One region of the Nocardia sp. PE-7 genome, then DNA from elsewhere that is predicted to be linked to it. Evidence: riboswitches for the same ligand, from Rfam matches in the RefSeq annotation. Region 1 holds a riboswitch; each other region holds the start of a gene.
What was found. Region 1 has a riboswitch for cobalamin ahead of QX204_RS14000 (ABC transporter substrate-binding protein). Riboswitches for the same ligand answer to the same signal wherever they lie in the genome.
Positions count from the first base shown of each region.

Region 2: another riboswitch for cobalamin. It lies ahead of metE (5-methyltetrahydropteroyltriglutamate--homocysteine S-methyltransferase); the one in region 1 lies ahead of QX204_RS14000 (ABC transporter substrate-binding protein).
Region 3: another riboswitch for cobalamin. It lies ahead of QX204_RS17495 (ABC transporter substrate-binding protein); the one in region 1 lies ahead of QX204_RS14000 (ABC transporter substrate-binding protein).

Region 1 covers NZ_CP129614.1:2,984,915-2,992,765, forward strand. The annotation lists gene QX204_RS13980 (hypothetical protein) at 1-166, shown strand, start outside; gene QX204_RS13985 (GDSL-type esterase/lipase family protein) at 294-1,424, opposite strand; gene QX204_RS13990 (MarR family winged helix-turn-helix transcriptional regulator) at 1,531-2,010, shown strand; gene QX204_RS13995 (hypothetical protein) at 2,256-2,480, opposite strand; cobalamin riboswitch at 2,639-2,831, shown strand; gene QX204_RS14000 (ABC transporter substrate-binding protein) at 2,860-3,897, shown strand; gene QX204_RS14005 (FecCD family ABC transporter permease) at 3,894-4,892, shown strand; gene QX204_RS14010 (FecCD family ABC transporter permease) at 4,889-5,956, shown strand; gene QX204_RS14015 (ABC transporter ATP-binding protein) at 5,953-6,741, shown strand; gene QX204_RS14020 ((2Fe-2S) ferredoxin domain-containing protein) at 6,738-7,373, shown strand; gene QX204_RS14025 (hypothetical protein) at 7,432-7,851, shown strand, end outside.
Region 2 covers NZ_CP129614.1:4,877,425-4,885,275, forward strand. The annotation lists gene QX204_RS23010 (GtrA family protein) at 1-79, shown strand, start outside; gene coaD (pantetheine-phosphate adenylyltransferase) at 76-561, opposite strand; gene rsmD (16S rRNA (guanine(966)-N(2))-methyltransferase RsmD) at 565-1,128, opposite strand; gene QX204_RS23025 (pyruvate carboxylase) at 1,125-4,523, opposite strand; cobalamin riboswitch at 4,814-5,011, shown strand; gene metE (5-methyltetrahydropteroyltriglutamate--homocysteine S-methyltransferase) at 5,152-7,416, shown strand; gene QX204_RS23035 (bifunctional 2-methylcitrate synthase/citrate synthase) at 7,488-7,851, opposite strand, start outside.
Region 3 covers NZ_CP129614.1:3,690,012-3,697,862, forward strand. The annotation lists gene QX204_RS17480 (PucR family transcriptional regulator) at 1-706, opposite strand, end outside; gene QX204_RS17485 (adenylate/guanylate cyclase domain-containing protein) at 1,174-1,974, shown strand; gene QX204_RS17490 (PucR family transcriptional regulator) at 1,987-3,240, opposite strand; cobalamin riboswitch at 3,338-3,469, shown strand; gene QX204_RS17495 (ABC transporter substrate-binding protein) at 3,575-5,101, shown strand; gene QX204_RS17500 (class I SAM-dependent methyltransferase) at 5,098-5,859, shown strand; gene QX204_RS17505 (ABC transporter permease) at 5,865-6,836, shown strand; gene QX204_RS17510 (ABC transporter permease) at 6,833-7,648, shown strand; gene QX204_RS17515 (ABC transporter ATP-binding protein) at 7,641-7,851, shown strand, end outside.

The sequences.
Region 1 (7,851 bases):
CGCCGACAGTCCGCTGACCGCCGACCGTGTCGAACGGCTGAGTTCGGCGGCCCGGCACCGGATCGCGGCGTTCGTGCACACCACCCTCGCTGAACTGGACGAGCTACCCGAGCCCTTGGTCCCGCCCATCGAGGTGACCTCGAGATCGGCCGACCGCGAGCGGTAGCGACCCTCGTTCGACAATGGGCAGCGTGCTACCGATTGTTCTACCCCCGGCCGGACAGCGGCGGGGGCGCATCACCGTGCTCTCGCCGAAGAAGGCACGGTGAGAGCACGGTGATCTCGACGTTGGGTCAGCGGAAGAGCGCGGCGAGGTCGACGGTGGCCGCCATCGCGGCGGCGCCCTCGTCGTTGAGGTGCATGCCGTCGCCGCTGTCGAACTCGGGACGGATGTAGTCGGGGCGCTCGGGGTCGGACACGGCACGGTCGACGTCGAAGACCGAGTCGAAGACATCGGTGGTGCGCAGCCATGCGTTGACGGCGTGGCGGGTCGGCTGGGTTTCCAGCAGGGGCATGCCGGGGTAGACGCAACCGGCGTACGGGCCGATGGTGGCCGCGTGGATACGCAGTCCGAGAACGTGCGCCCGGTCGGCCAGGCCGGTGAACCCGGCGATCAATTCCTCGCTGGTCGCGGAGGACTGCCCGCCCATCGCGCCGAGGATGAGGTCGTTGATACCGAAATTGATCAGGATGTCGGTGACGCCGGGGACCTGCAACGCGTCGGAATCGAAACGGCCCGAACCGGATTCGCCGATCTGATCGGCCGTGAGGCGATTGCCGGAGATCCCGTTGTTGACCACCCAACCCCGGGTGAGCCGGGCGTTGAGCGCATCGACCGAGCGGCGATTGGCGCTCTGCGTCGTACCGAAGCCCTCGAACCAGGAGTCACCGAACGCGACGGCTACCGGCGGCGGGTCGGTGACCAGCACGTCGATCCCGGTGACGAAGAAGCGGAACGGAACCTCTTGCGCACCACTGAGTTCCACGTCCGCGGTGTGGTCTCCGGGGACGATGTAGGCGATCTCGCCGGGTTGGTGGGAGAAGGTGGCGAGCCCGGTCGGCGTCGGGAGGTACAGGCTGAGCAGCAGGTCTTCGCCCGCGGCGACCGGCAGCGCGATCGGATCGCTCACGAGCTCGGCGCCCGCGTCGATGGTGACCTGTGCCGCGCCGCCGAAGGTGATCTCGTGATCGGCGATGATCGCCGAGCCGGTCTTGCGCGCTGCGATGCGCGCGGCGCCGATCCGCAGCGGCGCGAGACCGTAGCGGTTGGTCAGCCGCACGCGTACCGCCTCGCCGCCGCCTGCCATGTGGACGACGTGGCGCACGGTTTCGTCGGCGAACTCCCGTGACTCGGCGAGCTTGATCTGTTCGTTCGGGGCGATGACTCCGGTCCGGAACCCGGCGACCCAGATGTTGCGCTGCATGATCTCTCCGAAATTTGCTGTGCGGAATAATGCTTGCGCATAGGTTTACTCGGATGTATTCCTCATGTCAACTATCCGCGTGGCAAGTATCGGCTAAGCTGGCTTCATGTCCGTCCACGAGCTGTTCGACGACCCCCGCTTCACCATTTCCGGCTTGCTCTTCGAGGCGCACAGCGGTCTGATCGCCAAGCTCGAGCCGACCTGGAAAGCGCACGGCCTGTCCGGGCTGGAGCTCAACACCCTGTTGAGACTGAGTCGCTCTCCGAACAGCCGCCTACGGATGTCGGATCTCGCCGCCCAAACCGAGCTCTCGACCAGCGGCGTCACCCGCGTGGTCGATCGCCTTGCCGCCGCGGGGCTGATAGAACGCCAGCTCGACCCGACCGACCGCCGCAGCGCCTACGCGGCCTTGACCGACTCGGGCGTCCGCCGCCTCGAACAGGTCCTTCCCGATTACCTCGCCGCCCTCGAGCAATGGCTCACCGGCCTGCTGACTCCCACCCAACTCGACGGCTTGATCACCGGCCTGCGCGTGATCCGCGATGCCACGAACCCGGCCGCTACCGCTGTGTCCGACCGATCGTGACGCGGTAGCAGCGGGATCGGTCGTCGAGGGTGTCGCTGCTGATGAAAAGCAGGCGGGTCGGCTTCAGGGGAGTGAATGGTAACCGGTTAAGGTGCCGACCCGCCTGCAATCCCATTCGTTGACACGAACGGCGCGGATGGGGGTGTTCTCCCACGCGATGGTGAAGTCCCGCACCATAACTCGCGCGAATGGCCGCTCGGCTCACCGCAAGCCCGGAGGGTGCCGGGCCTGCGATGGGGAATGGGTCAGGGCAGGGGAACCCAGGTGCCGAAGAACCAGAAGCCGTGCTGCGGCGCGTCGTTCTGGTGATGCTGCGGCTGTTGCTGCGGCCGGTGCTGCTGGCCCTGCTCGGGCCGCTGCTGGTCGTGCCCGCCCGGATCCGCGCTCGCCGCGGTCGCTGTCGCGCCGAGCACCCCGAGGGCCAGGGTGCCCGCCACCGCGGTCTTGGCCAGCGTCGATTTCATCCTCATGCGCGTTCCTCCAGATCGTCGATCTCACTGCCGAGATCATCGGCCGGCCGAAGTGCTCGGCCGATAGCTGAATCTTCGCGGCGGAACTGTCGAGCCCGGTGGGACGCGGCTGGGAGTCGGCTGTGGATCGGCGCCGACCCTCGATCGAGCCGACGTTGCTACAGTTCACCAGCCGTGGTGTTCGGGAAACCGGTGTAGAACCGGTGCGGCCCTCGCCACTGTGATCGGGAGTTGTGAATCGATCCGGACGACTCTGTCGTCCGGAGCCACTGGGGCACCTGCCCTGGGAAGGTGGATTCACCGCGCACTATCCCGTCAGCCAGGAGACCGGCCACGGCTACGCAGTACCCCATTCCACGAGGACCTGGAAGGCCGTCTCTTGACCCGCTCTGTTTTCGCGCGCCTACGTTCCGGCGCGTTGCTCGCCTGCACGATTGTTCTCACCGGTTGCGGTGTGCAACCCACCTCCGATGCGGGCGGCGCAGCTGCTGTCACCCGCGTGAACTGTGGGATCGACGTCGCCGTCGACGGCCCACCGCAGCGGATCTACGCGGCGTATCAGCCCTCGATCGAGATCGCGCACGCGCTCGGTGTCACCGATCGGCTGGTGGGCACGGCATTCCTGGACTCCGCCGTGCTTCCGGAATATTTCGCCGCGCAGGCGCGCTCGCCCTACGTCGAGAAGCTGCCCAGTCGCGACGAACTGCTGGCCCAGCGACCCGACTTCGTCATGTCGGGTTTCAACGGGGTGTTCGCCTCCTCGGCGCAGAACAGCGTCGGTACCAGGGCGAGCCTGAACGAATTGGGTGTGCGCAGCTGGGTGCTGAGTCCGCTGTGCCCCAGCGCCGACGGTCTCGCCGACGAAGCGATCGACCCCGACACCGTGCGCTTCGACAACGTCTACGCCGACCTGCGCGATCTCGGTGCCCTGTGGGGCGCTTCCGAGCGCGCCGAAGAAGTTGTCACGCAGCTGAGTTCGCGCATCGACGCGGTCCGCGCGAAGGTCGGCAACGCCGCGAAGCCTCGGGTCGCTGTCGTCACCCCCAAAGACGACGGCTCCTATACCGTGGCAGGCGGCATCGACTTCATCACCCAGATCATCGACGCCGCCGGTGGAGTGAATGTCTTCGCCGACCTCACCGCCAAGCGCAATGTGCCCGTCGGCGCGGAAGAGCTCATCGCCCGTGACCCCGACATCATCCTGACCAGCCTGTGCTGCAAGGCGACCTACACGCGCGCCGACGGCCGTCCCCAGGTCGACAAGATCGTCGGAAACCCGGCATTCGCGAATCTGGCGGCGGTGCGCAACGCGACCGTGCACCCGTTCCTGTTCGCCGATCGGGCGGCAGGCGTGCGGATCGCGCACGCGACCGAACTGGTCGCCGAGTTGATCCATCCCGAGCTGTTCCAGCGGTGACGCGCACCGCTCGCGGCACCGGTCTGCTCCTGGCCGGCGCCGCGCTGGCGGCTGCCTGTGTGGCGTCGGTCCTGATCGGTTCACACCCGCTCACCCTCGACCAGGCCGCGGTCGCGTTCACCGATTTTCAGGGAACCGACACCGACCGGGTCGTGCGCTACATCAGGCTGCCCAGAACGGTCGCGGGCCTGCTCGCGGGTGTCGCGTTGGCGCTGGCCGGCGCGGTGATGCAGGGTCTCACCCGCAACCCGCTGGCCGGGCCGGGCCTGCTCGGCGTCAACGCGGGTGCGTCGCTGGCCATCGTGATCGCGATGGGTGCGCTCGGCCTCACGGCGACGGGCGGATTCATCTGGTTCGGCTTCCTCGGCGCCGCGATCGCGGCCGCGCTCGTCTACACGCTGGGATCGTTGGGGTTCGGGGGAGCGACGCCGGTGAAACTGGCGCTCGCGGGCGCGGCCTGCACCGCATTGTGTGGGTCGATCACCACGGCGATCACCCTGCTCGACCGGACCCTGTTCGACAACTTCCGATTCTGGGTGGTCGGCTCGTTGGCTCGCGCCGACATCGAATCCGTGTGGGGGACGGTGCCGTTCATCGCTGTCGGATCGGTGCTGGCGATCGTGGTGGCACGGCCGTTGAACGCCGTCGCCATCGGTGACGACATGGCGCGCACGCTCGGCACCCGACTGGTCGCGACGCGCGCGATCGGTGCGTCGAGCGTGGTGCTGCTCGCCGGGTCTGCGGTAGCGATCGCCGGCCCGATCGCCTTCATCGGCTTGGTGATCCCGCACATCGCCCGATTCTTCGCCGGACACGACTACCGGTGGATTCTGCTGTGGTGTGCGCTGCTGGGTCCGACGCTGCTGTTGGCGGCCGACATTCTCGGACGGATGCTGGTGCGGCCACAGGAAATCCAGGTCGGCATCATCACCGCCTTCGCGGGCTCGCCGTTCTTTCTCTATCTCGTGCGCAATCGAAAGGTGGCCACCCTGTGACGCGCACCGAGGGCGGCGTACTGCCCAGCGGCACGTTGTTGCTACGAACACCCGACCGGCGCATCGTCTTTCGCGTCGGGAAACGCTCCGCGGTCCTGACCGTGCTGATCACGGCAGCCGCGATGGCGGTGGCGGCGTGGTCGCTCACGATCGGCTACTACCCGCTCACCGTCACCGACGTGATCCGGGTGCTCGGTGGCGGCGGCACGCTCATCGAGTACGACGTGGTGGTGGCCGACCGGTTGCCGCGCGTGCTCACCGGATTGTGCGTCGGGGCGGCCTTCGCGATATCGGGGGCGATCCTGCAACGGATCGCGACCAACCCACTGGTGAGTCCCGAGATCATCGGGATCAACGCGGGTGCCTCACTGGGTGCGTTGGTGGTGAGCGTGTTGCTCGGTGGCGCCGGACTGGGGCTGGTCGGCGGCGCGTTGCTCGGTGCCGGGGTGGCTATGGCGTTGATCGTGGTCGTGGCCACCAAGGACGGACTCGACGGCTACCGACTCGTGCTCGTCGGCATCGGCGTCACGGCGATGCTGTCCTCGGCCATCGCGTTCATCCTGACCGTCGCCGACAACTACCAGGCGCACACCGCGGCCATGTGGCTCACCGGCAGCTTGGCCAACCGCGATTGGAGCCACGTCGGCTTCGCCGCGGGGGCCCTGGTAGTGGTCGTGCCGCCGCTGATCGTTCTCGCTCGCTCGTTGCCGCTGCTGGAAATGGGCGACGACCTGGCGAACTCGCTGGCCGGGCGACGCGGCCCCGACCGCCGCACGCTCATCGTCGTCGCGGCCGCAGCCGCGACCCTGGCAACGGCTGCGGCAGGCCCGATCAGTTTCGTCGCTCTGGTGGCTCCGCAGATCGCACGACGCTTGCTCGCCGAACGCGGTGCCGGGCTCGCGCCCGCGGCTGCCACCGGGGCGTTGCTGGTGGTCGCCGCCGACCTGGCCGCCCGGCGGCTGTTCCCGGCGGAACTTCCTGTCGGGGTGGTGACCGCCATCCTCGGCGCTCCCGTTCTCGTCTACCTCCTCGCCCGCGCAACCCGGATCGGACACGCTGGATGACCGCACACCTGACCACCGAGGGACTCACGCTCGGCTACGGCGACACCGCGATCGTCACCGACGCCACCGTCGACTTCCCGACCGGAGCGATCACTGTCATCGTCGGCCGCAACGGCTGCGGCAAATCGACCCTGCTGCGCGGCCTGGCCCGACTGATCGCGCCGACGGCCGGCGCGGTGCTGCTCGACGGTGCCGATATCGCGCCGCAGCCCGCGCGCACCGTCGCCCGGCGGCTCGGCATGTTGCCCCAACAACCCGTCGTCCCCGACGGCATCACCGTGGGTGAACTCGTCGGCCGCGGTCGTCATCCGCACCAACGCTGGTTCCGTCAGTGGTCGGCGCAGGACGGTGCGGCCGTGCGAAAAGCGTTGGTGGCCACCGACACTCTCGAGTTGATCGACCGACCGGTGGATCAACTCTCCGGCGGCCAGAAACAACGGGTGTGGATCGCGCTCGCGTTGGCGCAGGACCCCGAGGTGATGCTGCTCGACGAACCGACGACCTTTCTCGACCTGGCGCATCAACTCGACGTCCTCGACGTCCTGCGAAACCTGTTGCCGCGCACCATCATCGTGGTCCTGCACGACCTCAACCTCGCCGCCCGCTACGCCGACCATCTCGTCGCCGTGCAGGACGGTCGCGTGGTCGCTCAAGGTTCACCCGCCGAGATCGTGCGCCCCGAGCTGATCGCGGAAGTCTTCGGCATCGACTGCACGGTGATCGACGATCCGATGACGGGCACACCGCTGGTGATTCCGGCCGGGCGAACGGTGCGCACCGCATGACGCGCCGGTATGTCCTCATCGCCCGGCCGACTCCGTCGGGCGTCGACCTCCCCTCCGTCGAAGCTCTGGCGAAGGCCTGCGGGGTCGGCTACGCGCTGCTCGACCAGCAGGAGCCGACCATCCACACCGCACTCGATACCGCCGCCCGCGACGAATCGCCGGTCACGCTGATCCCGCTCGCCGTGCCACGCGACCGCTACCTCGAGACCTGGATCGCGCGAGCGGTAGCGAACTGGAAGGAGACCCGCGCGAGCGACCTCGACGTGCGAATCACCGACGGCATCGACACCGCCACCGGATTCGCCGACGTGGTGCGTTCCCGGATGTCCGAGGACGGCGCACCGGTGACGGCGAGCCCGCGGGCCTTCCGCAGCCCGGCCTGGTCCGAAATACCCGACCACACCGCGCACATCCTGGTCTGTCGAGGCCCCCGCTGCACCGTGTACGGCGCGGGCGAGCTGCACCGCACTCTGCGCCGCGACCACCCCGACGCCCTGATCACCCCGACCGGCTGCCTCAACCCGTGCAACCTGGGCCCGCTCTACATCACCTACCCGGACGGGGAATGGCACACCAACGGTGTACGCGGGGGTGACGCCATCGCCGCCGCGCACGATAGCCTGACGGAATGATCGAGGACGAGTCGACCACGATCCACCCCGACCGGGCCGCGCGGCAGCCGAGACCCGCGTGCTGATCGAGAAGCAGCGCTGGGCCGGGATCCGCAGCGGGGCGGTGACGGTGCTCTTTCGCCGGTGGCGTCATCGGCAGGCCACCGAGGGCAAGGTCTACCGCACCGGCGCCGGGCGTATCGCCGTCGACCAACTGTCGACGGTCACCGCCGAGCACATCAGCATCGAGGACGCACGCGCCGCGGGATACGACGCACCCGCCGATGTGCTCGCCGATCTCCGGGGCGCCGAGCAGGACCCGATCTATCTGCTCCGGATCCGCTGTCTCACCGACGAGGATCCGCGCGACGCGCTGGCCGCCGACGACCGGATCGACGATGCGGCGGCCTTGGCCGCACGCCTGGCACGCATGGACCGAACCGATGCCGAGGGCCCCTGGACCCACGACACGCTCCGGATCATCCAGCGACGCCCCGCG
Region 2 (7,851 bases), 1.9 Mb from region 1:
GGCGATCACCGCCGCCGTCGGCGGGCTGCGATTCCTCGCCTTGCGAGGGCTCTTCCGTCTCCCCGCGACTGCCGGCTAGCCCCGGCGTTCGGCCAAGCGGTCCAGCAGCCGCTTGTGCACCGCCGGCGGGAGCATGTCGCTCACGTCGCCGCCGTAGGCCGCCACTTCTTTCACCAGCGAGCTGGACAGGAAGCTCAGTGACGGGTTGGTGGCGATGAAGAAGGTGTCGACGCCTGCCAGCTTGTGGTTCATCTGGGCCATCTGGAGTTCGTAGCCGAAGTCGCCCGCGTCGCGCAGACCCTTGACGATCGCGCTGATGCCCTCCTGCTTGGCGAAATCGACGGTCAGCCCCTGCCAGGACGCGACGCGCACGTTCGGCAGGTGGGCGACTGATTCGCGCAGCAGTTCCATGCGCTCTTCGACGGTGAACATGCCCTGTTTCTTGGGATTCACGTTCACCGTGACGATCACTTCGTCGAACTGTGCGGCCGCGCGGGCGAACACGTCGAGGTGACCATTGGTGACCGGGTCGAAGGAGCCGGGGCACAGTGCTGCAGCCATACCTCAGACGCTAGCACCGAACTCGGCGAGCTCGATCCGGGTCTCCCCGTACTTGCGCACCTTCACCGCCACATAGCCTGCGGGCCAGGTGATCTCGGGGGAACGGCTCGATCGCTCCACCGCAACCAGCGCGTCGGGCGCGAGCCAGCCGTTGCTCGCCAGGGCGGCGAGGTCGGCGATCACGTCCTCGGTGCTCACGTCGTACGGCGGATCCGAGAACACCACGTCATAGGCCCTCGGCGCGGTCTGTCGCAGCACCGAGGAGACAGTGCCGAGCCGCAATTCCGCACCGGGCAGACCGAGCTCGGCGATATTGGCGCGCACCACCTCGGCCGCCTTGCGGTCGGACTCGACCAGCAACGCCTGTTCGGCCCCGCGCGAGAGGGCTTCCAGCCCCAGCGCGCCCGAGCCCGCGTACAGGTCGAGGACCAGCGTGCCGTCCAGATCGAGGCGGGCGTCGATCGCGCTGAAGAGGGCTTCGCGCACCCGATCCGAGGTGGGCCGGGTGCCCGCGGGCGGCACCTTCAAGCGCCGCCCGCCCGCCACACCCGCGACGATGCGTGTCATTCCGACTCGCGTGCGACCAGTTCCACCAGCAGGTCGCCGCCCTCGACCTGCTGCACCTTGGCGGTCGCGATCCGGCCGACGACGCCGCCGCGCGGTGCGGTGATGGCGGCTTCCATCTTCATCGCCTCGATGGTGCCGACCGTGTCACCGGCGTGGATCTCGTCGCCCTCGGACACCGCCAGGGTCACCACACCGGCGAACGGCGCCGCGATGTGGCCCGCGTTGTTCTTGTCGGCCTTCTCCGCGGCGGGCACCTCGGAGGCGACGGACCTGTCCCGCACCGCGACCGGGCGCAGCTGCCCGTTCATGATGCACATGACCGTGCGCATGCCCTTCTCGTCGGGCTCGGAGATCGCTTCGAGGCCGATGAGCAGGGTGACGCCCTTCTCCAGCTGCACGCGGTGCTCTTCGCCGCGGCGCAGGCCGTAGAAGAACTGGTTCTCCGACAGCCCGGTGGTGTCGCCGTACTTCTCGCGGTGGGTGTTGAACTCGGCGGTCGGGCCGGGGAACAGCAGCCGGTTCAGCGTGGCGCGGCGCTCGTCGGAGGAGCCGTCGAGGGCCTTCTGGTCGGCCGGGCTCAGCGGGGTCTCGGGCTTGGGTTCGTTGCGCCCGGCCAGTGCCTTGCTGCGGAACGGCTCGGGCCAGCCGCCCGCGGGGGTGCCGAGCTCGCCGCGCAGGAAGCCGATCACCGAGTCGGGGATGTCGTAGCGGCCCGGATCGGCGGCGAAGTCCTCGATATCGACGCCGGTGCCGACCAGCGCCAGCGCGAGGTCGCCGACCACCTTCGACGACGGGGTCACCTTGATCAGGCGACCCAGCAGCCGGTCGGCGGCCGCGTACTTGGCCTCGACCTCTTCGAACCGGTCGCCCAGGCCGAGCGCGATGGCCTGCTGACGCAGGTTCGACAGCTGACCACCCGGGATCTCGTGGGTGTACACCCGCCCGGTCGGCGCGGGCAGGCCCGACTCGAACGGCGCGTAGACCTTGCGCAACGCCTCCCAGTACGGCTCGAGATCGCACACGTTCTGCAGGTTCAGGCCGGTGTCGTGTTCGGTGTGCGCGGTGGCGGCGACGATCGCCGACAGCGCGGGCTGACTCGTGGTGCCCGCCATCGCCGCGGACGCACCGTCGACCGCGTCGGCTCCGGCCTGCCAGGCCGCCAGGTAGGTGGCCAGCTGTCCGCCGGGGGTGTCGTGGGTGTGCACATGCACCGGCAGATCGAAGTTGCTGCGCAGCGCGGTGACGAGTTTCGCGGCCGCGGGGGCGCGCAGCAGACCGGCCATGTCCTTGATCGCGAGGACGTGCGCGCCCGCGTCGACGATCTGCTCGGCCAGCTTCAGGTAGTAGTCGAGGGTGTAGAGCGACTCGTTCGGGTCGAGCAGGTCGCCGGTGTAGCTCAGCGCCACTTCGGCGACGGCGGTACCGGTTTCGCGGACCGCGTCGATCGCCGGACGCATCTGGTCGACATTGTTGAGCGCGTCGAAGATGCGGAAGATATCGATACCGGTCGTGGCGGCTTCGGAAACGAACGCGCGCGTGACCTGTTCGGGGTAGGGCGTGTAGCCGACGGTGTTGCGACCGCGCAGCAGCATCTGCAGGCAGATGTTGGGCACGGCTTCGCGCAGGGCAGCCAAGCGTTCCCACGGGTCCTCGTGCAGGAATCGCAGTGCCACGTCGTAGGTCGCACCGCCCCACGCCTCGATGGAGAGCAGCTCCGGGGTCAGTCGCGCGACGTGCCCCGCCACACCGAGCAGACCGTTGGTGCGCACGCGGGTGGCCAGCAGGGACTGATGCGCGTCCCGGAAGGTGGTGTCGGTGACGCCGAGCGCCTTCTGCTCGCGCAGGGCACGGGCGAAACCCTCCGGCCCGAGGGCCAGCAGTCGCTGGCGCGAGCCGTCCGGCGGCGGCAGCGTCAGGTCGACGGCGGGCAGCTTGTCGTACGGGTACACCGTGGTCGGGCGGTCGCCGTTGGGCTTGTTGACGGTGATGTCGGCCAGGTAGGTCAGGATCTTGGTGCCGCGGTCGGCCGACCCGCGCGAGGTGAGCAGCTCGGGACGCTCGTCGATGAACGACGTGGTCACCCGGCCTGCCTGGAAATCGGGATCGTCGAGCACCGACAGCAGGAACGGGATGTTGGTCGTCACGCCGCGAATACGGAATTCGGCCAGCGCGCGACGAGCGCGTGCGGCGGCGGCGGGCAGGTCGCGACCACGGCAGGTGAGCTTGACCAGCATCGAGTCGAAGTAGGCGCCGATCTCGGCGCCCAGGTTCGCGCCACCGTCGAGGCGGATGCCCGCGCCGCCCGGCGTGCGGTAGGCGGTGATGCGGCCGGTGTCGGGGCGGAACCCGTTGGCCGGGTCCTCGGTGGTGATGCGGCACTGCAGCGCGGCACCGCGGATCTGCACCGTCTCCTGGCTCAGACCCAGGTCAGCCAGGGATTCCCCCGCCGCGATCCGCAGCTGCGACTGCACCAGGTCGACGTCGGTGATCTCCTCGGTGACCGTGTGCTCCACCTGGATGCGCGGGTTCATCTCGATGAACACGTGGTTGCCACGCTCGTCCAGCAGGAACTCCACAGTCCCCGCGTTGATGTAGCCGATCTGGCGGGCGAAGGCCACCGCGTCGGCGCAGATACGTTCGCGCAGTTCGGGCGACAGGTTCGGAGCGGGCGCGAGCTCGATCACCTTCTGGTGGCGACGCTGCAGCGAACAGTCGCGCTCGAACAGGTGCATCACATTGCCGTGCTGGTCGGCCAGGATCTGTACCTCGATGTGGCGCGGATTCACCACCGCCTGTTCGAGGAACACCGTCGGATCACCGAACGCCGACTCCGCTTCCCGCGACGCCGCTTCGATCGACTCACGCAAGAGCTCCGGCGTGGCGACCCGGCGCATGCCACGACCACCACCACCGGCGACGGCCTTGACGAAGATCGGGTATTCGAGTTCGGCTGAGGCAGTGAGCAATTCGTCGATATCGGCCGAGGGCGCGCTGGACTTCAGCGTCGGCAGACCGGCCGCCTTGGCCGCTTCGATGGCCGTGGCCTTGTTGCCCGCCATCTCGAGGATCTCGGCGGTGGGGCCGATGAACGTGATGCCCTCGGCGGCACAGGCCGCGGCGAGGTCGGGGTTCTCCGACAGGAAGCCGTAGCCGGGGTAGATCGCGTCGGCGCCCGCGCTCTTGGCGGCCTCGACGATCGCCTCGATCGACAGATACGCGCGAACCGGGTGGCCCTCTTCGCCGATCTGGTAGGACTCGGCCGCCTTGAGGCGATGCACCGAATTGCGATCCTCGTACGGGAATACCGCGACCGTTCCGATGCCGAGTTCGTAGGCCGCGCGGAAGGCACGGATAGCGATCTCACCACGATTTGCGACCAAGACTTTCGAGAACATTGGCCTACGGTACCCGGCCGTGAGGCGCGGTCGGACACGCAAGGTGGCTTCGCAGCAATCTTCACACCGCACACCCGCCCACCTGCGAAGTTGCGTTCATCAGGCCGTCACATCTCACCGCGTGGAGCCGCCCGCGGTGCGCGTGGTGGACCTCGGCGCAACCGCAGGTCACGGCCCTGTTCGCGACGGGGCGGTGTCCCGCGCCCCCGTCGAGGGCCTATGCTGAGGGCGCAGCTGGTTCGCCCGCGCGGTGGAAGAGTCGGAGCCCCGACCTCCCGCGTAGGCGTCGAAACCCGGGTGCGGATCATGTTCCGCACCGGGTGAGAGGGAACCCGGTGAGAATCCGGGACTGTCCCGCAGCGGTGAGCGGGAACGACCGCCGTCAACAGCACTGGGCATCATGCCTGGGAAGCGACGGCCAGTAGGTCGGTCGATCACACGACCGGTGCCCGCGAGTCCGAAGACCTGCCGACTGTGCCGGATACGCCGTATCCGGCGGCCACCGCCTCGTGGATCGGGCGCGCGGACCACCGATGCCGACTGTCGTATCTTTCGCGACGTGTCCGGTCCTGTGGCGTGCGCCCGCGAAAAGGCGACGGCTCTCCCTGCACGACACTGGAGAATCTCCGTGACTGTTTCGCACACCCCTTTCACCGCAACGGTTCTCGGCCTACCGCGAGTGGGCCCGAACCGGGAACTCAAGCGCGCCACCGAGTCCTACTGGGCGGGCCGCGCCGATGCCGCGCACCTGCACGCGGTCGGCCGTCAGCTCCGTCGAGCCCAGCTCACCGAATTGGCCGCGGCGGAACTCGATTCGGTGCCGGTGGGCACCTTCTCCTACTACGACCAGATGCTCGACACCGCAGAACTGCTCGGCGCTCTGCCGCCGCGCGTCGCCACCATCGCCGATCCGCTCGACCGCTATTTCGCGGCCGCGCGCGGCACCGACACGGTCGCTCCGCTGGAGATGACCAAGTGGTTCGACACCAACTACCACTACCTGGTGCCCGAAATCGACGCGGCCACCACCTTCTCACTGCATCCCGGCAAGCTGCTGACCGAACTCGACGAAGCGATCGAGCTCGGCGTCCCCGCACGTCCGGTGGTGATCGGTCCGATCACCTTCCTGAAGCTGGCCAAGGCCACCGGTGGTGCCGCGCTCGAGCGTCTGCCCGAGCTGGTGCCGCTCTACCTCGACCTGCTGGCCCAGCTGGCGGACGCGGGCGCGCAGTGGGTACAGATCGATGAGCCGGTGCTGGTCACCGACCTGACCGAGGCGGAGATCGCCCTGGTCGGCCAGACCTACAGCGCGCTGTCGGCCGCACAGAACCGGCCCGCGATCCTGGTCGCCACCTACTTCGGGCACCCCGACGCCGCCCTGGCGGTGTTGGCCGAGACCGAGATCGAGGGTGTCGCTCTCGATTTCACCGCGGGCGCCGATATCGCGGCGGTCGCCGCGCTGCCTGCCCTGGCTCGTAAGTTGCTGGTGGCAGGCGTGGTCGACGGCCGCAATATCTGGCGCGCCGACCTCGACGCCGTTCTCGGCACCCTGGGCACGCTGCTCGGCAGCGCCGATTCGGTGGCGGTGTCGAGTTCGTGCTCGCTGCTGCACGTGCCGTATTCGCTGGCCCCCGAGACCGGACTGGACGAGCGGCTGCGCTCGTGGCTGGCCTTCGGCGCCGAGAAGGTCGACGAGGTGCGCGTGCTGGCCACCGCGCTCACCGCGGGTGTCGACACCGTCGCCGACGACCTGGCCGCGGCCCGCGCCGCCGCCGACTCACGCCGGACCGACCCGCGACTGCACAACGAGCAGGTCCGGGCCCGATTGGCCGAACTCGACGAGCACGACCTGACCCGCTCCCCCGCCGACGAGCGTCGCACCCTGCAGCGCGATCACCTCGACCTGCCGGCGCTGCCGACCACCACCATCGGCTCCTACCCGCAGACCTCCGCCATCCGGCTGGCCCGCGCCGCGCTGCGCAAGGGCGAGATCGACCAGGCCGAGTACGTCGGGCGGATGCGGGCCGAGATCGCCGATGTGATCACCCTGCAGGAAAAACTCGGTCTCGACGTACTGGTGCACGGCGAACCCGAACGCAACGACATGGTGCAGTACTTCGCCGAACTGCTGGACGGTTTCGCCGTCACCGACGCGGGCTGGGTGCAGTCCTACGGAACTCGCTGCGTGCGCCCGCCGATCCTGTTCGGCGATGTGACCCGGCCCGAGGCGATGACGCTGTCCTGGATCGGGTACGCCCAGTCGTTGACCACCAAGCCGGTCAAGGGCATGCTCACCGGCCCGGTGACCATCCTGGCGTGGTCGTTCGTCCGCGACGACCAGCCGCTGGGTGAGTCGGCCCGCCAGGTCGCGCTCGCCATCCGGGACGAGACCGTCGACCTGGAAGCTCAGGGCACGCGGATCATCCAGGTCGACGAGCCCGCCCTGCGCGAACTGCTGCCGCTGCGTGCCGCCGAACAGCCCGCGTACCTGCAGTGGTCGGTGGATTCGTTCCGCCTGGCCACCGCGGGTGTCGCCGACACCACCCAGGTGCACACCCACCTGTGCTACTCGGAGTTCGGCGAGGTCATCTCGGCGATCGCGGGCCTCGACGCCGATGTCACCTCGATCGAGGCGGCGCGCTCGCACATGGAGGTCCTCGACGATCTGAACGCGGCCGGTTTCGCGCTCGGCGTCGGGCCGGGCGTCTACGACATCCACTCGCCGCGGGTGCCGTCGGTCGAGGAGATCACGGCCTCGCTGTCGGCGGCATTGAAAGCGGTTCCGGCCGAGCGCCTCTGGGTGAACCCGGACTGCGGACTCAAGACTCGCGGACCGGTGGAGGTCGAAGCGTCGCTGCGGAATCTGGTGACGGCGGCCGCAGCACTGCGCTGACCGACCGGATCAGTCCATAGACCACTGCCCCGGACGAAAGATCTTGCGTCCGGGGCAGTGTGGTCGGCGACTCAGCTCGCCCGGGCGACCGGGACCGGGCGCTGCGCCACGCCGCGATATTCCGAGAGCGGCCGGATCAGCGCGTTGGCGGCCGACTGCTCGGCGATATGCGCGGTCCAGCCGGTGATCCGGCTCATCACGAAGATGGGCGTGAACATCTCGATATCGAAGCCCATCAGGTAATAGGCCGGACCCGCGGGGAAGTCGAGATTCGGTGCGATGCCGGTCTTGTCGGCCATCGCGGCGGCGAGTTCGTCGTACATCCGAACCCACTGCCGGCCACCGGTCACCGCCGCGACGTCGTCGAGGGCGGCCTTCATGGTCGGCACCCTGGAATCGCCGTTGCGGTACACCCGATGCCCGAAGCCCATCACT
Region 3 (7,851 bases), 710 kb from region 1:
TCTGCATCAACGCGTGGTCACCACCGAGGCGCGACACCTCGGCTCTGACTCGGCGAACTGTTCGCGAGGAGATGATCTGGCGATCCGGGTGTGGCTGCGCCTCTTCCTGGTGTGGCACGAACGCCACGGCGAAGACGACGTAGTTCTCGGCCAGCCGCACCCCGCAGGCACGGGCCATGGCCGGTGTGGCGTTCCCGGCCATCACGGCCGCGGCCAGGGCGTCGGCGTCGTCATCCACGGCGGCTCGCGTCTGTCCCGAGTACGCCTGTGCGATCGCGGCAGCCAATCGGCTGGACAGCCCGACGAACACGTGCGCCACGTCGGACACGGCCACCTGGTCCCCGGCGGACCCGGCCTGGGCGGCGAGATGGTCGAACACCATCCGAGTGCCGGTGTGCACCGCCTCGAGCATCGCGTCGATGGGGACACCTTCCTGTGCCCATTCCAGGACGCCGAAACGGACATCGTCCAACGGTTTCGAAGCGTCCGCGCCGGTCAGCAGTCGCGCGGTGAGCTCCAGGCACGCCTTCACCATTGCGGTGACATCGCGGCGCAGGGCCGCCAGTGGCACTCTGGCGGGCAGCGCGCTGTCGACGACGAATCGGCTCATGATCTTGCCCGAGATCGTTGACGCCGGGGGAAGGCAGTCGACCGCGGGCCGACCTCCCACCGTCACGATCCGGGCCGACAGGATGCTGTCGGGCATGGGCACATTTCCTACTTTCCGGTGTTTGCGCTCCATCGTGCGGTCTCGGTACCCCGCGTTCCAATGGCGATTCGCACCCGAATCGAATCCGCGTTGTGCACTATGCATCACCGGTACTCGATCATGGACACCACCTGTACACCGAGATGGTATCGAATCGACCCGACGGCCGCAGTTCGTGTCACCTCGGACGCGACCTCCGCCAGCGCTCGCGGTCACGGGACACACCGCCACCCGGGTTCACCCACTGAGGGCATTGCAGCTGTACAGGCCTCGGTTCGACGGGAGGTTGGAGTCCGACCGCGTGCGCCACGCAGGCGCCACCGCATGCTCCGCAACGACGGCGAGCAGCGAGCACACCGTTTCGAATTCGAGTGAACACATGTGTACTATTTTGCCGTGACAAGCTCGGGCGCGCAGCCGCTACAGGGTTCGACCAGCAACGCTACTCCGCCGAGGTTCGCCCGATGACTACAGTCGTGATCACCGTGCTCGCACTGGTCGCCGTCGGTGAAGCCGCCGGTTTGATCACCCTGTCGATCCTGCTTGCCCGCAGCCGGCGACAACGCAGATCCCCGCGTCGGTCGACGACCACGCAGCGATTGATGGTGGGCGGTCGCGAAGCGGTGCGGACGGCCTGGCAGGCCGCGGACCTGGTGCGCGCCAAAGGCTTTCGCGCCGCCGTGCTGACCTCGATCGAAGACCTCGCCGGCTGGGCACGGGTCGAGCGCCCCGACCTGGCACGGCTGACACCGGACGGCAACGTCGTGATCATGTTCTCCGACATCGAGCAGTCGACCGCACTCAACGAACAACTGGGCGACCGCGCCTGGGTCAAGCTGCTGGATCGCCACCACCGTCTCGTCGAGCGCTGCGTGCGGGACCAGGCAGGCCACGTGGTCAAGAACCAAGGCGACGGGTACATGATCGCCTTCGCCGCGCCGGAGCGGGCGGTATCCTGCGGACTCGCCATCCAGGCGGCGCTGACCAAGGACGCCGAATCGTCGCGCGGCGACACCGATTTCAGAGTCCGGATCGGCATCCACATGGGGTCCTCCGTCCGCCGTGGCGACGATCTGTTCGGCCGCAACGTCGCCATGGCCGCGCGCGTCACCGCGCAGGCCGAGGGCGGCGAGGTCCTCGTCAGCGAGCCGGTACTGGAAGCCATCGGCAGCACGACAGATCTCACGATCGGGACCCCTCGGGACGCCACCCTCAAGGGCCTGCGCGGCACTCATCGCCTCACCCCGGTCTGCCCGGCGCAATAGACCGTGGCGAGCTCACATCGGCTGTGGCGTGCTCTGTCGCCAGTACAGCGCGTCCAGCGCGACCGCGACGTGCACGCTGTTGTCCGCCAGGGGTCGAGGCAACAACTCGTCCGCGCGGGCGAGCCTGCGCAGAATCGTGTTCCGGTGGGTGAACAGGCGGGCCGCGGCGCGCGTGGCGTTGCATTGCTCGTTGAGGTAGACGAGCACCGATTCGCGCAGTTCGCTGTCGGCATGTTCCAGCTCGCCGAGGGTGTACTTGATGAAACGGTCCGCCTGAGCGCCGTTTTCGGTGATCAGCGAAGTCAGCTGCACTTCACCGAAGGTGACCAGACGCCGCGTGCTGTGTGGGCGAGCGAGGATCCGGTGCGCGGCCTGAGCGTCGAGGTGACTCGTCCGGAAACCCGCGACGTTTCGACCGGTCGAGCCGATGGCGATTCGCACCCCGGGAATATGGTCCATCGCCTCGGTCAGGATCGCGAGATCGGGAGGCGTCGGGCCCGGCACCCACACCCACAGGGTGGCCGCGCTGGCGAGCAGACTCAGTGCCGTCGCCGCACCGGTGGCCTGCGCGAGTGCCCTGGTCACCCGATGCGGTTCCTCCAGTTCGGCACCGGGAATGCCACTCCAGGCGATGGCCGCGGTATGGGTCGTATCGAGCCGGTAGCCGAGCCTGATCGAAGCACGCTCGACATTGATCGGTTCGCCTTCGAGGATGAGCGAGATCATCTCCCGCCGTTCGGCATACGAACCGCGGGCCAGCTCGTCACGCTCGTCGTCGATGACCTCGGTGATCGCCTCGACGGTGCCGTCGACGAAGTCGGCTATCGACGCGGCGGAAACCTCGAAGACCTCCTGGAGCTCGAACGGCTCGGTCGTCAGGATGAAGATGATGGACATCCACCGCCGCCAGGCAACGTCTTGACCGACGCGATAGGCCTGGAGAGCGGCCTCGTTCAAGCCGCGGCGGACCAGGTCGCGCACGATGGCGATCTGGTCGGCGCCGAGGTTGATCGGCACCGGCATCCCCGGATCGGCCACGTTGGCCGATGCCCAGTGCAGCAGGTTCGCACGATTGACGCGCCGCACTGCCTCGGCCAGCAACGGATCCCCGGCGATGGCGCGCAGGCTGGTCTTGAGCAGCGTGGCGTCGTAGAGCTCGTCGAGCCACTCCTCCGGCGCGTTCAGCGCGATCTCGGCACCTTGGCGGATCACTTCACGCGCGCGGTCGGACAGGCGTCGATCGAACAGACCATCACCAGAATGCACCCCGTCATTATGCAACCCCCGGTCCGAGTTCCCGCGAGCCGAATGGCGGTGACCGGTGACGGCGCCCGACGGGCGCGTCCACGGGTCCGTACCGACACCGGTTTTCACCGGTGTGCGTAGGATATCGCCTGTCCGTAGGGAAGACCGGTGTGAGTCCGGGGCTGTCCCGCAACTGTGAGGCTCGTCCGCGAGCCGAAGCCAGATACCTGCGGATGAACTGTTGAAACGGTCGTGATCACGTGGGTATTGATCGATGCGCCGAACCGAGCCACACCGGTCGTGGCTTGTTTCCGCATGTCTTCGTCGCGTGAGAGCCAACGCGATAGGAGCCTTCATGCAGCCACCGAACCTGCGACGCCGCACATTCCTGCTCGGTGGCGCACTCGCCGCGGGCACCGTCCTCGCCGGGTGCAACCGGTCGACGCCGTCCGGGAACTCGGTCGACACCTTCACTGCCGCCTTCCAGGGCTCGGGCGCCGGCGAGGGCATCGATCCCGGCGTGAACACGCTGTTCATCGACGAAGCCCGGATGAAATCGGTCTATGACGGATTGTTCGAGATCGACGAGACGATGACGCCGATTCCCCGCCTCGCGACGGCGGCCGAGCCGAACGCCGACGGGACCCGGTGGCGCATCTCCCTGCGAGATGCCGCCTGGCACAACGGAAAAGCCTTCGGCGCCGACGACGTCCTCTACACCTTCGCGCGGGTGCTCGGCCCGCCGCAGCGTCGCCCGTTCATCGCCGCCTCGTCGCTCGACAAGGTCGACCTCGCCCAGAGCCGCGCCATCGATGCGCGCACGGTGGAGATCGTGCTGAAGGAGCCCTCTTTCGAGTTCCTGATCGCACTGTCGGCCTACGGGACGAAGATCGTGCCGAATGGGGCGACCGACTTCGAGCGGCCGGTGGGCACGGGTCCGTTCGTTTTCGACTCCTTCACGGCTGGAAAGGAATTCGTAGCAACCGCCAACGATCGCTACTGGGACGGCGCCCCGTCGATTCGTCGACTTCGCATCGTCAGCGCGGAGTCCGACGCCCGGCTCGCGGCGGTGCAGAGCGGCGAGATCGACTACGCCGACAACCTCACGCCGTCGGCGGCACGGACCCTGCAGGGACGACGCGGCGTGACGCTCGCGGCCACCCCCAACAGCGGCATCTACTTCTTCGCCATGAAGACCGACCGCGCCCCGTTCGACAATCCTGATGTGCGCCGCGCGGTGATGCGGATGCTCGATCGCGACGAGTTGGTCAAGGTGGCGCTCGAGGGCAACGGCGAGATCGCCAACGATGTATTCGGCAAGGGGTTCCAGTACTACGCCGACCTGCCGCAGCACAGCTTCGATCCCGACGAGGTGGGCCGGTTGCTGCGTCGCGCCGGGGTGCGTGAGCTCTCGTTCGACCTCTTCACCGCGCCGGTCGCGCATGGATTCGTCGAGTCGGCACGACTTTTCGCCGAGCACGCGAGCCGCTGCGGGGTGAAGGTCAATGTCGTGCTCGGATCGAAGGACACCTATTACACCGACGCGCTCAACACCGGTCACCTCACGATGGGTCAGTCCGGGCCATTGCCCGTTCCGAACCATTTCGCGTCGCGCCTGCTCACCGGATCGCCACAGAATCGGACGAAGTGGTCCGATGCCGAATTCGACGCACTGTATGTCAAGGCGCAGTCGACCCCCACCGAGGAAGGGCGGGCGGCGATCTACCGCACGATGCACGAAATCCTCTACGACCGGGGTGGATTCGTATTCTTCGGCAACACCGCGTGGAACAGCGCCGCGGGCGATCGCTTCGAGCGACTGCCCGCGGCGGTGCCGAACTCGCACGGCTGGGCCCGATTCGACGAGGTGAGCGCGCGATGACCGGACTCGACGCCGCGCGAGCGCGGTATTGGATCGAACGCTGGGACCGCCAGCAGGAGCACTACATGCCCGACCGTGAGCAGCGATTCGAGGTCATCGGCGATGTGGTGCACGAACTGGGTGGCCGCGAGGACCTGTTGATCGTCGATCTGGGGGTCGGCCCGGGAACGCTGTCGCAGCGCCTCCTCGACCGGTTCCCCGCCGCTTCCGTTGTCGGCGTCGACGCCGATCCGCTGCTGCTCGGCCTCGCCGACCTGGCCTACGATTCCCCCCGCTTCCGGACAGTGTTCGCCGACCTGCGGCGGGAAGGCTGGCTCGACGCCCTCGACCTTGACCGGGTCCCGGACGCGTTCGTCAGCACCACCGCCCTGCACTGGATGAATCGGGATCCGTTGCGAGACTTGATCAGGACCTGCGCGCAAGCGTTGAAACCAGGCGGGTTGTTCGTCGACGGTGACCACCTCTACGAGGGCCCGGCCGGTCCCAGGCTCGACGCCCTCGGCAGATCGATGACCGCGCGCCGCGCCGAGCGGCAGGGAACCGCCGCCGCCGAGGACTGGGCATCCTGGTGGGACGCGGTGAACCGGGCGCCCGAACTCGCCGAGCTGGTGCGACTGCGAAACGGCGGATTCGAGCACACCGTGCGCGATCGCCCGACCGTGCACGACTATGTCGCCTTCGCCCGAGACGCGGGATTCGCCGAAGCCGGAATCGTGTGGCAGTACGGCGACGACCGTGTCGTGGTCGGTATCCGGTAGCGTCCGTGCGCGTTTCGACACCGTTCACCCGATTCCTGGTGCGCCGCGCCGTCATCGGCGTCGGGCAGCTCGGTGTGCTGCTCGTTCTGGTGTTCGTGTTGTCGCTGCTGTTGCCCGGCGACGCCGCCGATGTGCAGAGCAACGATGTTCTCGGCGACGAGCAACGCGCGGCGGCCAGGCACCTGCTCGGCCTCGATGTCGCACCGGTCCAGCGGTTCCTGGACTGGCTCGCCGGCGCCGTGACCGGTGACTTCGGCGTGTCCTACGCCAACGGACACCCGGTCGGCGAGGTGATCGCCGACCCGTTCCTGACGACCGCGCTGATGGCTGTGCTGGCATCGGCGCTGTTGGTCCCCCTCGCGGTGACAGCGGGTTTCGCCGCCGGGTCGGCGCCGGGATCGTGGTGTGATCGGATCGTCAGCGCGATCAGTATCGGGTTCGATTCGGTTCCGGACTTCGTACTGGCGGTGTTGCTCGTCAGCTACGTCGCCATCGATCTCGACCTGCTGCCTGCCACCTTCCTCGGGACCGACCTCGACACCCTGCTCGACCGGCCGGAATACCTGGTGCTGCCGCTGATAGTCATGGTCGCGCGCGTCGCCGCTCCCCTGGTGCGGCTGGTCCGTGCCGGTGTCATCGATGTGATGGATCAGCCCTACATCGCGCAGGCCCGTCGGCTCGGCGTCGGCCGGATGTCGCTGCTGGCGCGCCATGTAGCGCCGAACGCGCTCGCACCGGCGATGCAGGAGCTCGGGCGCACCGGGGACGGATTGCTGTCCGGCGTGCTCATCGTGGAGGCCGTGTTCGTGGTACCCGGCGTCGCCTCGGCACTCATCGGCGCCATCGGCAACCGGGACGCCCCGGTCATCCTCGCGATCGTCGCGATCACCGGGGTGGTCGCGATCGTCATCAACACCCTGATCGACATCGCCGGGCAACGCATGGTGCCGGTGTCGGCCGAAGGTGTGGGCCGATGACCCCGCGCCGCTGGATCTTCAGCGTCCTCGTCGCGGTGCCGGTGCTCGTCGCGGCCGCGGGACCGTTCCTCGCCGCGGGGGCGCCGCAGCATCGCCAAGCGCCGTTCGGGCCGTCGCAGTGGTCACCGTTCGGCACCGACCGGCTCGGGCGCGACGTGCTGGCCGCGGCCCTCAGCGGCGGACGGACCTTCCTCGTCGTCGCCGCTCTCACCGTCGCGATCGCCTATCTCGTCGGGTCGATGATCGGTGTCGCGGCGGCCGCCGCGCCCCGCGCGTGGGTGGACGAACTGTTGATGCGCCCGATGGATGTGCTGCTGTGTCTGCCCTCGTTGCTCATCATCATGGTCGCCGCCTTGCGGACCCGTGGCTCCGCCGTCGCGATCGCGTGCGCGATCGGGTTCGTGCTCGTCGCGCCGATCGCGCGCTTCGTCCGCATGACGGCCAGAGGGACAGTTCGCAGTCCGGTCATGGACGCCTTGCGCATGCAGGGCGAGAGCCGCGCCTTCCGATACGGCAAATACGCGATCGTCGCGATGTCTCGGCCGATCGCGGCCGATCTGGCGCTGCGATTCACCGCGGCCGTGTATTTCCTCGCCTCGGCCAACTTCCTCGGTCTCGGCTTCGACACCACCTCCACCGACTGGGCCGTGTCGGTAGCGGCGAACAAGGACGCACTGACCATCGCACCGTGGTCGGTGGCACTTCCGGCGCTGTTGATCGTGGCGCTCATCGTCGGAGTCAATCTGCTCGCCGACGACTTGCTCGCCGACCCACGCACCCGCGCCGCACATCGGACCACCCGCGATGTCTGAGCCGCTCATCGCGGTACGTGGGCTTCAGGTCACCGCGGGCCATACGGTTCTCGTCGACGAGGTGAACCTCGACGTGCACGCCGGCGAGATCGTCACCCTGTTCGGTCCGTCCGGCGCGGGCAAGACCACCATCGCTACCGCGATCGCGGGCGTCGCCGTCGCGGGAAACGTTGTCGCGGGCAGCATTCGGTACCGAGGTCAGC